DNA from 3 places in the Streptomyces sp. NPDC012825 genome. Region 1 is predicted to be linked to each of the others. Evidence: riboswitches for the same ligand, from Rfam matches in the RefSeq annotation. Region 1 holds a riboswitch; each other region holds the start of a gene.
What was found. Region 1 has a riboswitch for cyclic di-AMP ahead of ACFY7E_RS23115 (C40 family peptidase). Riboswitches for the same ligand answer to the same signal wherever they lie in the genome.
Positions count from the first base shown of each region.

Region 2: it holds a riboswitch for cyclic di-AMP, as region 1 does, so the genes downstream of both, ACFY7E_RS21005 (peptidoglycan DD-metalloendopeptidase family protein) here and ACFY7E_RS23115 (C40 family peptidase) in region 1, are expected to answer to the same signal.
Region 3: it holds a riboswitch for cyclic di-AMP, as region 1 does, so the genes downstream of both, ACFY7E_RS26540 (M23 family metallopeptidase) here and ACFY7E_RS23115 (C40 family peptidase) in region 1, are expected to answer to the same signal.

Region 1 is NZ_JBIBBZ010000012.1:18,875-23,143, forward strand. It holds gene ACFY7E_RS23100 (urease subunit gamma) at 1-35, opposite strand, end outside; gene ACFY7E_RS23105 (ATP-dependent Clp protease proteolytic subunit) at 294-530, shown strand; partial or broken gene ACFY7E_RS23110 (hypothetical protein) at 538-845, shown strand; cyclic di-AMP (ydaO/yuaA leader) riboswitch at 1,161-1,367, shown strand; gene ACFY7E_RS23115 (C40 family peptidase) at 1,371-1,850, shown strand; gene ACFY7E_RS23120 (ATP-binding protein) at 1,956-2,393, opposite strand; gene ACFY7E_RS23125 (8-amino-7-oxononanoate synthase) at 2,555-3,778, opposite strand; gene bioB (biotin synthase BioB) at 3,961-4,269, shown strand, end outside.
Region 2 is NZ_JBIBBZ010000010.1:9,450-13,718, reverse strand. It holds gene ACFY7E_RS21010 (tyrosine-protein phosphatase) at 1-816, opposite strand, end outside; cyclic di-AMP (ydaO/yuaA leader) riboswitch at 1,206-1,365, shown strand; gene ACFY7E_RS21005 (peptidoglycan DD-metalloendopeptidase family protein) at 1,369-2,343, shown strand; gene ACFY7E_RS21000 (SGNH/GDSL hydrolase family protein) at 2,506-3,309, shown strand; gene ACFY7E_RS20995 (STM4011 family radical SAM protein) at 3,287-4,159, opposite strand; gene ACFY7E_RS20990 (STM4012 family radical SAM protein) at 4,169-4,269, opposite strand, start outside.
Region 3 is NZ_JBIBBZ010000016.1:110,964-115,232, forward strand. It holds gene ACFY7E_RS26535 (M16 family metallopeptidase) at 1-1,198, shown strand, start outside; cyclic di-AMP (ydaO/yuaA leader) riboswitch at 1,476-1,639, shown strand; gene ACFY7E_RS26540 (M23 family metallopeptidase) at 1,652-2,422, shown strand; gene ACFY7E_RS26545 (GntR family transcriptional regulator) at 2,702-3,385, shown strand; gene ACFY7E_RS26550 (HPr family phosphocarrier protein) at 3,552-3,833, opposite strand; gene ACFY7E_RS26555 (GNAT family N-acetyltransferase) at 4,008-4,269, shown strand, end outside.

The DNA.
Region 1 (4,269 bases):
AGCAGGCGTTCCTGCTCGTGCGGGCTCAGTTGCACTCTTCCACCTCACAGTCGTCGACCGGGACGGCACCCGGACAGCTGCGGACCCTACCGAGCGTCAACACTCTGTTGAACTGCTCGGATGCGGTCCGCGGCGAGACATTGCACGTTAGGGCGGAAGTTTTTCCGGCTCGTTAACTCCGGCTTTGCGTTCCCATGATCATCCGACCGGTGGCGACCACCGGGGAGCGCCGGGCTCGTGGTGGCGGGCCGCGAGCCCGAAGTGCCCTGTTCGCCGGGAACGGAGTCGAGGGAGTGGAACCCGGAGCTGGAGTACGCGGCGCCGGACCGGGACATCGCGCTCCACATCAACTCCCCCGGCGGCTCCGTCAGCGCGCCCCGACGGCCGGGCTGCTCGCCGAACACGCCGGACGGAGCAGCGAGCGGGTCGGGGCCGACCTCGACCGCCCCACGGTCCTGGACGCCCCGGCCGCCGTCGAGTACGGGCTCGTGGACCACGTGGTCCCGAGCCGGCGCGACGCGGTCGGGTGAGCGGGCCGTGGTTCCCGAGCCGCCGCCGCTGCCCGCCCCGACCCGGGCCGAGGGCGAGTTCGTCGACGCACACCTCGCGGTCGTCGACCTCGTGGGGAGGATCAACCCATCCGGAACCGCGCATGCCCATGGGGCCCTGAGGGCGGCTCAGGCCCTCGCGGGACGCGCGGAGGAGCTGCGCGACGTTCCTTGGCCCTCATGCACGCGCGGGGCGAGAGCGAGGTCCACGCGGAGACCCCGGCGCGCTCCCTGCGGGTGCTGGACGGGGAGCGGCGGGCCGGGCGGGTCACGCTCCCCCGGGCGCGACGGAGTTGACATTCCGGCATGTCGTGTCGAGGGCCGGACGGCCGACATCCGCGCCGGAAGCGCTCGTCCGTTCGGTTGAGTCGATGAGTCGACATATGGCTCCGGCGAGTTGCGCGGCGAGTGTACACATCTGGCCGAATCAGGCGTTCCTTTGCTGGTACGGGGCCCTTTGGCCAAACCTCCGACGATCACGAAAGCATCCTGTCCACTCGAATGGATCAGTCGTGAGGACTCTCACATATCGCTGTTTCCACTCGGATTTCGACCAAGTTGTGGGGCAAGATCCCTGCCGACGACAAGCCCCCGCCATCCGAGGCGGGGCGGTCCGGGCGGACGCCGAGTCCTGCCGCTGTCCCGGACGTCTGGTCGACAGGATTGGATCGGCAGGAGTGGAGGACCCGAGCAGTACGGGCCGTACGCGCTGTTTCCGCAGCGGGATGGGCCCTTGGGGTGAAGCCGCAACCGCGGCCGGGCATCTTCGCCTGCCCGAACCCGACAGGTCATCCTTCACAGGCGGCTGACGAAGGGTTGCGCATGACTGCGCAGATGCACGTCCCGTCCCTGCTGTCCCGGGCCGGAGCCGTCTCGGCTCTCACCCTCGCCGCCGTCGGCGGCACGCTGCTCGCGCCGGGCGCGGCACCGGAGGCCCAAGCGGCGACCACCGCACACGCGAACAAGGCGCTGAGCATCGCCGCCTCCAAGAAGGGCGCGCCGTACCGCTACGGGGCCGCGGGGCCCTCCCGGTTCGACTGCTCGGGCCTGACGCTCTACGCGTACAAGAAGGCGGGCAAGTCGCTGCCCCGCACCGCGCAGCAGCAGTACAACAAGACCCGGCACGTCTCCGCCGGCAGCAGGCAGAAGGGGGACCTGGTCTTCTTCCACTCCGGCGGAAGGGTCTACCACGTGGGCATCTACGCCGGGAGCGGCAAGATCTGGCACTCGCCCAAGACGGGCTCCTGGGTGAAGCTCGACAAGATCTGGTCGTCGAAGGTCTACTACGGACGCGTCCGGTGACCCCGCCCGGGCGCTGACCGGGCGCCGTGAAGGACGCCGGGGGGGGTGCGGTGGCGCCGCCGCACCCGAACCGTCGCCGGGGAGGCCCCGGCCGCCGGAGGAGCGCTAACAGCCCACCGGCGCGGCCGCCTTCCACGGCAGGACGATGCCGACCGTCTTGCCGCCCTCCGCGGTCGGGGTCACCGAGAGGCGGCCGCCGGACTCCGCCGCCAGGGAGCGGATGATCACCATGCCGCGCCCGTTGTCCTGCTGGACCGCCGCCGGAAGGCGGCGGGGGTGGCGCGGGTGGCTGTCCGTGACGCCGACGTGGAGCTGCTCGCCGCGCTCCAGGCGGACGCCGACCGTGAAGGTGGGCGACTGGCCGAAGGTGTGCAGGACGGCGTTGGTGGCCAGTTCCGAGACGATCAGCCGGACCGCGTCCGCCTGGTCGGAGGACTCGTCGAGGCCCCAGTCGGTGAGGACCTCCGCGACGTACCGCCGGGCGGCGGGGACCGAGGCGGGCTCGCTCGGCAGGGTGACGGATGCTTCCTGATGGTCTGCCATGGCGACTCTGTCCCTTTCCCGCCCGGGGCCGCTGCCCCGGATCCACTGCGCGTCAGAGTCCCACCGATGGCGCCGCGCCGTACGGGGTTCCACCGGGCCGGGGCCCATCTGTCGCCCGAAGCGGTGAACCGTACGACGCGTGAACGCCTCCGGCCCGGCCCTCAGCGGGCGGGCGCGGTCCGCAGGACCGTCTCCACCGCGCGGTCGACCTGCGCGTCCGTCAGGTCGGCGCGTGCCGTGAGGCGCAGGCGCGAGACGCCGTCGGGGACGGACGGGGGCCGGAAGCAGCCGACCGCCAGCCCCTGTTCCCGGCAGTCCGCCGCCCAGCGCAGCGCCGCCTCCGGCGAGGGGGCGCGGACCGAGACCACGGCCGCGTCGGGCCGGGCCGCCGTCAGACCGGCCGCGGTCAGCCGCTCGTACAGGCCGGTGGCGACGGTGCGGACCCGTCCGGCGAGTCCCGGTTCGGCCTCGATCAGGCGCAGGCTCGCGAGGGCGCCGCCGACGGCGGCCGGGGCGAGGCCGGTGTCGAAGATGAAGGTGCGGGCGGCGTTCACCAGGTGCTCGATCACCCGGGCCGGGCCGAGGACCGCGCCGCCCTGGCTGCCCAGGGACTTGGACAGGGTCAGGGTGGCGACCACGTCCGCGTCGCCCGCGAGCCCGGCGCCGTGCGCCGCGCCCCGGCCGCCGTCGCCGAGGACGCCGAAGCCGTGGGCGTCGTCCACGACGAGCCCGGCGCCGTGCGCGCGGCAGGCGGCGGCGAGCTCCGCGAGCGGGGCCCGGTCGCCGTCGACGGAGAAGACGGAGTCGCTGACGACGAGGGCCCGGCGCCCGGGATGCGCCTCCAGGGTCTTCCGTACGGCCTCGGGGTCGGCGTGCGGGACGACTGCGGTCTCGGCGCGCGCCAGGCGGCAGCCGTCCACCAGGGAGGCGTGGTTGGCCGCGTCCGAGACGATCAGGGAGTCCCGGCCGCCGAGCGCCGTGAGCACGGCGAGGTTGGCGGTGTAGCCGGAGGAGAAGACGAGGGCCGCCTCGAAGCCGCAGAAGGCGGCGAGTTCGCGCTCCAGGTCGGTGTGGAGCAGGGTGGTGCCGGTGACGAGCCGGGAGCCGGTGGAGCCGGCGCCCCAGCGCCGGGCCGCCCCGGCCGCCGCTCCGGTGACCTCGGGCCTGCGGGTGAGGCCCAGGTAGTCGTTGCCCGCCAGGTCGAGGAGGTCCGACTCGGCCGCCCGGGGCCGCAGCGTGCGGACGAGACCGGCGTCGGCCCGGCGGCGCGCCTCGGCGTCGGTCCAGTCGAAGGCGGTGCGGCGCGGACCGGCGGTCCGTGCGTCGTCCGGCGCGGCCCCGGCGGCCCGTGCGTCGTCCGCCCGTGCGTCGTCGGCCTGTGGCATGCGGGATCCTCCGTCGGCGTCCTCGCCGGCGGGTCGGCCGGTCGGCGGCTTTTGTAGGCAGCGCACAGACCCTAGCCGCAGGGGACCGGGATCGTGGTGTGGTCATCCACACACCTCGTTCGGGGCCGTTTGTTCGGATCCTCCTTGGCCCGGGGGCGGGCGGTAGGCCAGGATCAGCGGTTATGGACCTGCTGAACACGCTGGTGGAGAAGGGGCTGCGGCGCGAGCCGCCGACCCGTGAAGAAGCGCTCGCCGTCCTGGCGACCTCCGACGACGAACTGCTCGATGTGGTGGCCGCGGCCGGCAAGGTGCGCCGCCGGTGGTTCGGACGGCGGGTGAAGCTCAACTACCTGGTCAACCTCAAGTCCGGCCTGTGCCCCGAGGACTGCTCGTACTGTTCGCAGCGGCTCGGCTCCAAGGCGGAGATCCTCAAGTACACTTGGCTGAAGCCGGACGAGGCCTCCCGGGCCGCCGCGGCGGGCGTCGCGGGC
Region 2 (4,269 bases), on a different contig from region 1:
CTCGGTGAGCAGGCGCTCCCGCAGCCGCTCGCGGGTCTCCGGGGGCAGCTCCAGGCCCGTGGCGAAGTAGGCGTCCACCGAGCCCCAGGTCGCCTCGATCGTCTCGAAGGCGGCCCGCAGGTACTCCGCCCGCGCGTCGAAGAGCGGGCTCAGCAGCTCCATCACCTCGGGCCCCATGGCGTCCGGGGCGGTGGAGCTGCGGCGCACCTTGTAGCGGCGGTGCGGCTCGTTCGACTTCACGTAGTCGGCCTCGATCGCCGTCCGGTCGACCCCGACGGCGAGCAGGGTGATCGCGACGGCGAGCCCGGCGCGGTCCTTGCCCGCCGCGCAGTGCATTAGGGCCGGGACGCTCTCCTCCGCCATGGAGTGCAGGATCCGGCTGTGCTCGGCGGTGCGCTCCACCACCATCCGGCGGTACGAATCGGACATCCGGGCCGCGGCCCTGCCGTCGCCGAGGATCTCCCGCAGCTGCGCGGTGTCGCCGTCGCGCACCAGCCTCCAGAACTCCTTGCCCTCGGCCGGGTCGTTGAGCGGTATGTTCACGTTCCGCACCCCGGGCAGCTCGACGTCCGGGCCCTCGACCCGCCGGTCGGCCTCGTTGCGGAAGTCGAAGACCGTGTGCAGCCCGAGGCCGGCGAGGAAGGCGGCGTCGCTCTCGGTCGCGTGGGCGAGGTGACCGCTGCGGAAGAGGCGGCCGGGGCGGACCGCGCGCCCGTCCGTCGTCGGCAGGCCGCCCACGTCCCGGAAGTTGCGGACCTCCGCCAGCTCGGGCTCGGCGGCTTCGACGGGCGGGACCTGCGGCAACTGCTGCGTCACGGATGCTCCTGGAAGGTTGGCGTGCGGATGCCCGACGTGACATCGGTTCCTGGGGCAATCATCCGGGTGAGAGGCGCGCGGCGCACCCCCTCGGACGGTAATGAGCGATCTGTCCGAATTGAGGTTTTGGGTATAACGCGCCCTGGTTGCGGGCGAGATGGGATTCGGCGCGTGAGCAGGGTCATAGAGGTGACGGATCGTGGCCGGATCCCCGGCACAATCTCCTTACGGGGCAAGGAAATCGGAGGAGCGTCTTCCACGGAGGGTGACCGGAATCCCGGAGGAACGATCTAGGGCGGAATCCCGGGACAAAACAACGGCTTGTTCGCGCCGACCCCGCTCGTCTAGCGTCACGCTCAATCCGGACGGACCGCCGAATCCTGCCACCGCCCGGAATTCCACCCATCCCATGCGTGGCAGGAGCGGGGGACCCAGGAAGTACGCCGGTCCCGCGATGCAGGACGGCTCGGGGTGAAGCCGCGCGAGAGCGCGGCCGGGCATCTCCAGTCCGAACCCGACAGCTCACCTCGCAGGCGCCGGAGAGGATTCGCCATGCCCGCGAAGGGTAAGCACCGCCGTCCCAAGAACAACCCCCTCACCCGCGGCTTCGCCGTCGCCGGCACGGGAGGCGCCGTCGTCGCCCTCCCGCTCCTCGGCGCCACCGGGGCCCACGCCGCCGAGCAGACCGCCCCGGCCGCCGCCTCCGTCCAGTCCGTCGTCACCGCGCACCCCGTCGCGGCGAAGACCGCCCCCGCGAAGGCCACCGAGGAGACCGCCCCCCGGACATACTCCGTCGTCTCCGGCGACTACCTGTCGAAGATCGCCGACGACCACCACCTCGCGGGCGGCTGGGAGAAGATCTACGAGGACAATCGCCGGACCATCGGCGCCGACCCCTCCCTCATCCTGCCCGGCATGAAGCTCACCATCGGCGCCAAGGGCTCCGCCCCCGCCGCCCCGAAGAGCACCACCGGCGCCCAGGCCTCCGGCAAGAACGGCGACGACGCCCCGCGCGCCTCCCGCGAGAGCCGCCGCGCCGCCGCCCCGGCCGCCGACACCGCGAAGACCTCGGAGAGCTCCACCGGCTCCTCGTCCTCCACCGGCTCCACCGCCTCCTCCTCCGGCTGGGTCGCCCCCGTCGCCGGCGGCGGCTTCTCCACCCCGTACCGCGCCTCCGGCTCCATGTGGTCCTCCGGCTACCACACCGGCGTCGACTTCATCGCCTCCTCCGGCACCACCGTCCGCGCCGTCGGCGCCGGCACGGTCGTCTCCGCCGGTTGGAGCGGCTCGTACGGCAACGAGGTCGTCATCAAGCACGAGGACGGCAACTACTCGCAGTACGCCCACCTCTCCTCCCTCTCGGTCTCGGCCGGGCAGAGCGTCGACGGCGGGCAGCAGATAGGCCTCTCCGGCTCCACCGGCAACTCCACCGGCCCGCACCTGCACTTCGAGATCCGCACCACGCCGAGCTACGGCTCGGACATCGACCCGCTGGCCTACCTGCGCCAGCACGGCGTCTCCGTCTGACGCCCCGAAAGGGACACCCTTTTTCCGACGGCCCGGCGTGCACACGCCGGGCCGTGGGCCTATTCCGACTTGGGGCAATCTTTATCGGTGGCATATGTCACCCGTCGTCAACCCCTCCTTACGGTCGCGTAGGCCACACGCGAAAGGGAAGGATGTGCCCCCGTGGCAGACGATTCGAGATCAAGAGACAAGAACGCATTCGGGTCGTACGCGGCGATCGGTGACAGCTTCACCGAGGGCGTCGGAGACCCCGGCCCCGACGGGACGTACGTCGGCTGGGCGGACCGTTTCGCGGTCCTGCTCGCCGACCAGCTGCCGGAGCACGACGCCTTCCGCTACGCCAACCTGGCCGTACGCGGGCGCCTCCTCGACCAGATCGTGGCGGAACAGGTCCCCCGGGCGAAGGAACTCGCCCCCGACCTGGTGACCTTCTGCGCGGGCGGCAACGACATCATCCGCCCCGGCAGCGACCCGGACGCCGTGGCCGAGCGCTTCGAGCGCGCCGTCGCCGACCTGACCTCCGCCGTCGGGACCGTCATGGTGACCACCGGCTTCGACACCCGCGACGTCCCCGTGCTCCGGCACCTGCGCGGCAAGATCGCCACCTACACCGCGCACGTCCGCGCCGTCGCCGACCGCTACGGCTGCCCGGTCCTCGACCTCTGGTCGCTCAGGTCCGTCCAGGACCGGCGGGCCTGGGACGGCGACCGGCTGCACCTCTCGCCCGAGGGACACACCCGGGTCGCCCTGCGCGCCGCCCAGGTCCTCGGCCTGCCGGTGCCCGCCGACCCCGACCAGGCGTGGCCGCCGATCCCGCCGCGCGGCTCGCTCGAGGTGCGCCGCGACAACATCCAGTGGACGCGGGAGTACCTCGTGCCCTGGATCGGGCGCCGGCTGCGCGGCGAGAGCTCCGGGGACCACGTCGAGGCCAAGCGCCCCGACCTCATGCCCCTCCAGCGGGTCTAGCGGGCGGTACGGCGGCGGGGATCCGCTCCAGGACCCCGCCCGCGAACACGTCGTACAGCGGCAGCGTCTCCAGGTGGACGTAGCCGATGTGGCAGTCGCAGACGGCGAGGGGGCAGGCGCGGGGCCGCAGGGCGGCGCGGTACGAACCGTCGTACAGGTTCCCCAGTTCGGCCTTGACGAAGTGGCAGCGCCGCACCGTCCCCCCGCCGTCCACCGACACCACCGACTCCCCGGTGCGGCAGGGCAGCCCCGCCGAGCGGTGCGGATGCCGGCTGTACGGGAAGAGGGGGTCGAGCCCCGTCCACCCGTCGGCCTCCGCGTCGGTGTACGTGTGCCCCTCGGCCGCGTTCACCCACAGGTACACGTGCGGCGGCAGCGCCTCCCGCAGCCGCAGCGCGTCCTCCCGGTGCCCGGGAAGCCCCACCACCCCGACGCTGAACCGGACGCCCCGCCCCGCCAGGTCGTGGCACTTGGCGAGGAAGCGTTCGTACGGCGTCTGCCCGGGGTGGTACGTGCACCAGAGCGCCACGCTCTCCCGGTCCGCCTCGGCCAGCCAGTCGGTCCGGCAGCTCAGATTGGTCTGGATCGCCACCCGCTCGACGTGCGGCAGCCGTGACAGCTCGACCAGTGCCCGCCGGTACCAGGAGCGCACCAGGCCCTCGCCCCACGGCGTGAACAGGATCCGCAGCCGGTCCCCGGTCTGCGCGGCGGCCCACCCGGTGAACCGTTCGAGCGCCGCCCGGTCCGCGCGCAACTGCTCCCGGCTGTCCCGGCGCTTGGCGAAGGGGCAGTACGGACAGTCGTAGTCGCAGGAGGAGAGCGGCCCCCGGTAGAGCAGCGTCAGGTCCACGGCCGCCCCCTACTTCGGCTCGTACGCGGCCATCGCGGCCCGCACCCCGGGGGAGAACAGCTCCGGGCCGAGCCCGTCCGAGTGCGCGAGCCCCTCGGGCGAGAGCCGCA
Region 3 (4,269 bases), on a different contig from region 1:
CGGCCTCGACGGCGTGGCCACCATCATGGCCCGCGCCCTCTCCGAGGGCACCGGCCAGCACGGCGCCGAGGAGTTCGCGGCCGAGCTGGAGCGCTGCGGCGCCACCCTCGACGCACACGCCGACCACCCCGGCGTACGGGTCTCCCTGGAGGTCCCGGTCTCCCGGCTGCCCAAGGCGCTCGGGCTGCTCGCGGAGGCCCTGATCGCCCCGGCGTTCCTGGACACCGAGGTCGAGCGCCTGGTGCGCAACCGCCTCGACGAGATCCCGCACGAGACGGCCAATCCGGCCCGGCGCGCCGCCAAGCAGCTCTCCAAGGAGCTGTTCCCGGCCGACTCCCGGATGTCCCGGCCGCGCCAGGGCACCGAGGAGACCGTCGCGGCGATCGACGCCGCCGCGGTCCGCGCCTTCTACGAGGCGCACGTGCGGCCCGCCACGGCCACCGCCGTGGTCGTCGGCGACCTGACCGGCGTCGACCTGGAGAAGGTCCTCGCGGAGACGCTGGGCGCCTGGACCGGCGAGCCCGGCGAGGCGCTGCCGATGCCGCCGATCACCGCCGACGACACCGGCCGGGTCGTCGTCGTGGACCGCCCCGGCGCCGTCCAGACCCAGCTGCTCATCGGCCGGATCGGTCCCGACCGGCACGCCCGCGCCTGGCCGGCCCAGGTCCTCGGCACGTACTGCCTCGGCGGGACCCTGACCTCGCGTCTGGACCGGGTCCTGCGCGAGGAGAAGGGCTACACGTACGGCGTGCGGGCCTTCGGACAGGTGCTCCGCTCGGACGCCGAGGGGAACGGCGCCGCGATGCTCGCGATCAGCGGCTCCGTCGACACCCCCAACACGGGCCCGGCCCTGGACGACCTGTGGAAGGTGCTGCGGACCCTGGCCGCCGAGGGGCTGACGGACGCCGAGCGGGAGACGGCCGTGCAGAACCTGGTGGGGGTGGCGCCGCTCAAGTACGAGACCGCCGCCTCCGTCGCCGGGACGCTCGCCGACCAGGTGGAGCAGCACCTCCCGGACGACTTCCAGGCCCAGTTGTACGCGCGCCTGGCCGAGACCGGCACCGTCGAGGCGACCGCGGCCGTGGTCAGCGCCTTCCCGGTGGACCGGCTCGTCACGGTCCTGGTGGGCGACGCGGCGCAGATCGCGGAGCCGGTGCGGGCGCTCGGCATCGGTGAAGTGACCGTCGTCACCGGCTGATTGGACCCGGTCCGGCCCGGCTCGACCGGACGGCCCGGCCGGACGACCGGCCGACCGGACGGAGGACCCCGACATGACGCATCGTCGGGGTCCTCCGTCCGTCGGCGTGAGAGCCGCACCGGAGACGCCCCACTGAATTGTCCGTATTGGCGGTAAGAGTGATCATCTGGCCTGTGGCATGCCTTACAAAAGGTCATGTTCGGTTGGTGATCGACTGGCGGTCCGCATAGCGTCGGTGCGGCTGTCCGCCAGTTGCACCCGCCGCATCCGCGGCACCGGGCAGTCATCGCCGAGTCCCCGTCAGGCGCGAGCCTGGGGAGCCGGGGACCCACACAGTCCCTGGGGTGAATCGGACGCCTTCGTTCCGTACGGAGGGGCCCGTAGGAGACCTTCCTGCTCCGAACCCGTCAGCTAACCCGGTAGGCGAGAAGGAAGGAAAGGAACAACGTCTTCATGGCGTTCACCCGTGCCACCGGGAAGCATCGTGGTCCGAGCCGGATGGCGCGCCGCGGCGCGGGCATCGCGGGCGTGGCGACGCTCGCCACCACCGGCGTCATCGGAACCCTGGCCTCCCCGGCGCTCGCCGCCGACACGGACAACCGCTCCCCCGAGGACACCGGCCTCACCCAGGTGATCACGGAGGACTCCCTCGTCGACCGGCTCAACGCCCAGGCCGACGCCCAGGACCGGGAGGCCTTCGAGGCCGTCGCCCAGCAGAAGGCCGAGGCCGAGGCGAAGCGCAAGGCCGAGGCCCGCGCCAAGGAGATCCGCGAGGAGCGGGCCCGCGCCGCCCGCGAGGCCGAGCGCCGCCGCCTGAACTCCTTCCAGCTCCCCGTCGTCGGCTCCTACGTGTCCACCGGCTACCAGACCGGCGGCTCGCTCTGGTCCTCCGGCAGCCACTCCGGCGTCGACTTCCACGCCGCCTACGGCAGCCAGGTCGTCTCCGTCGGCTCCGGCACCGTTGTCGAGGCCGGCTGGGGCGGCGCGTACGGCAACAACATCGTCATCCGGATGCACGACGGCACGTACACCCAGTACGGTCACCTCTCCTCCATCGGGGTGTACGTCGGCCAGACCGTCGAGCCGGGCCAGCAGATCGGCATCTCGGGCTCGACCGGCAACTCGACCGGGCCGCACCTCCACTTCGAGGCGCGCACGAGCGCCGAGTACGGCTCCGACATCGACCCGGTCTCCTACCTCCGCTCCCGCGGCGTCACCGTCTGACCCGCGTCACCGTCCGGTCCGCCCCCGACGTTTGCGCACCCTTCCTGACGCCCGCACACCCCTGACGTCCGCGCCCCCCCGACCACCGGGGGTCTCCGCGTCGCAAAAGCCCCGGCTCGTACTGAGCCGGGGCTTTTCTTCGGCACGCCGTCCGTCAAGAGGCGGCCATGGATTCCATGGGGGCATCGGAAATTCCGCCGTGCTGCAATAGAGTCGCGGATCAGGCGCAGAACAGGCGCCGCTCGAATTGTCTCGCGCGGACCAAGGCGGAGGTCGGACATGCGCATTCCCGCGCATTCGGTATGCACGGCGATCCGGGACGACATCGTCTCCGGCGTCTTCGAGCGGGGCAGCCGGCTGACCGAGGAGCAGCTCGCCCGCCGGTACGGGGTCTCCCGCGTCCCGGTCCGCGAGGCGCTGCGCACCCTGGAGTCCGAGGGCTTCGTCCTCACCCGCCGCCACGCGGGCGCGCACGTCGCCGAGCCCACCGAGCAGGAGGCGGCCGACCTGCTCGACATGCGGGCGCTGCTCGAACCGCTGGGAGCCGCGCGGGCCGCGCAGCGCCGCACCGACGCCCACCTCAAGGTGCTGCGCGGCCTGGTCAGGCTGGGGCAGGAGCGGGCCAGGCGCGGCCGGGGCGAGGACCTGCGCTCGCTCGGCGGCTGGTTCCACGAGACGCTCGCGCAGGCCTCCGGCAGCCCGCCGCTGACGGCGCTGCTCACCCAGCTGCGGCACAAGATCGCCTGGATGTACGCCGTCGAACAGCCCGAGCGGCCGGTGGAGGCCTGGGCCGAGCACGGCGCGATCGTGGACGCCGTGGCACGCGGGGACGCCGAGCGGGCGAGGGCCCTCACCGCGCTGCACGCGGAGCGATCGGTGTCGCTGCACCGGCTCAAGAGGCCGGAGCACGGGCGTGTGAGGGTTTCGCAACACGTCGTCAACACGACGAGTGCCCGGAATTAACACGCGCACCGTATACAAAGAAGAGGAATTCCACGGGGCTTTTCGTGCTGCCTGGAAACGGGACGCCGGGGAATGGGAAAGAGAGCCGGGGGGCGGGAAAGAGAAAGGCCGTGCCCGCCGGAATTCCGGCGGGCACGGCCTTTCGAAGTGTGGGAACCGCGCGGGGTCAGACGGTCTCGGGAAGCTCGTCCAGGCCCTCGGCGACCAGCTTCGCCAGACGGTCCAGGGCGGCCTCGGCGCCCTCGGCGTCCGACGCGAGCACGATCTCCTCGCCGCCCTGCGCGCCCAGGCCGAGCACCGCGAGCATGGAGGCGGCGTTCACGGGGGTGCCGTCGGACTTGGCGATCGTCACCGGAACGCCGGAAGCCGTGGCGGCACGGACGAAGATGGACGCGGGGCGGGCGTGCAGGCCCTCGGCCCAGCCGACGTTGACGCGGCGCTCAGCCATGGTGTTGCCCTTCAAGTCTCAAGCGGGTTGTCTAGACCAGTCTCTCACGGGATGCGAGGTGCTCACACCGACCTCCGGCCCGGACCGGACCGCCTCTCGGCTCTCCCACCTTGCAACGCGCACCCGCACCGCGCGACCGGTGCCCCGGCCGTGTCGCGGCCGTAGGCTGACCCCATGCAGAGCGCGTCGGAGCAGTCGGAAGCGGCGGAACCGCAGACCACGCCGGCACGGCCGGCCCCACCGGAGCACGCCTACCCCGACCACTGGGAGGCGGACGTGGTGCTCCGCGACGGCGGCACCGCGCGCATCCGCCCCATCACCGCCGACGACGCCGACCGGCTCGTCAGCTTCTACGAGCAGGTCTCGGACGAGTCGAAGTACTACCGCTTCTTCGCCCCCTATCCGCGCCTCTCCGCCAAGGACGTGCACCGCTTCA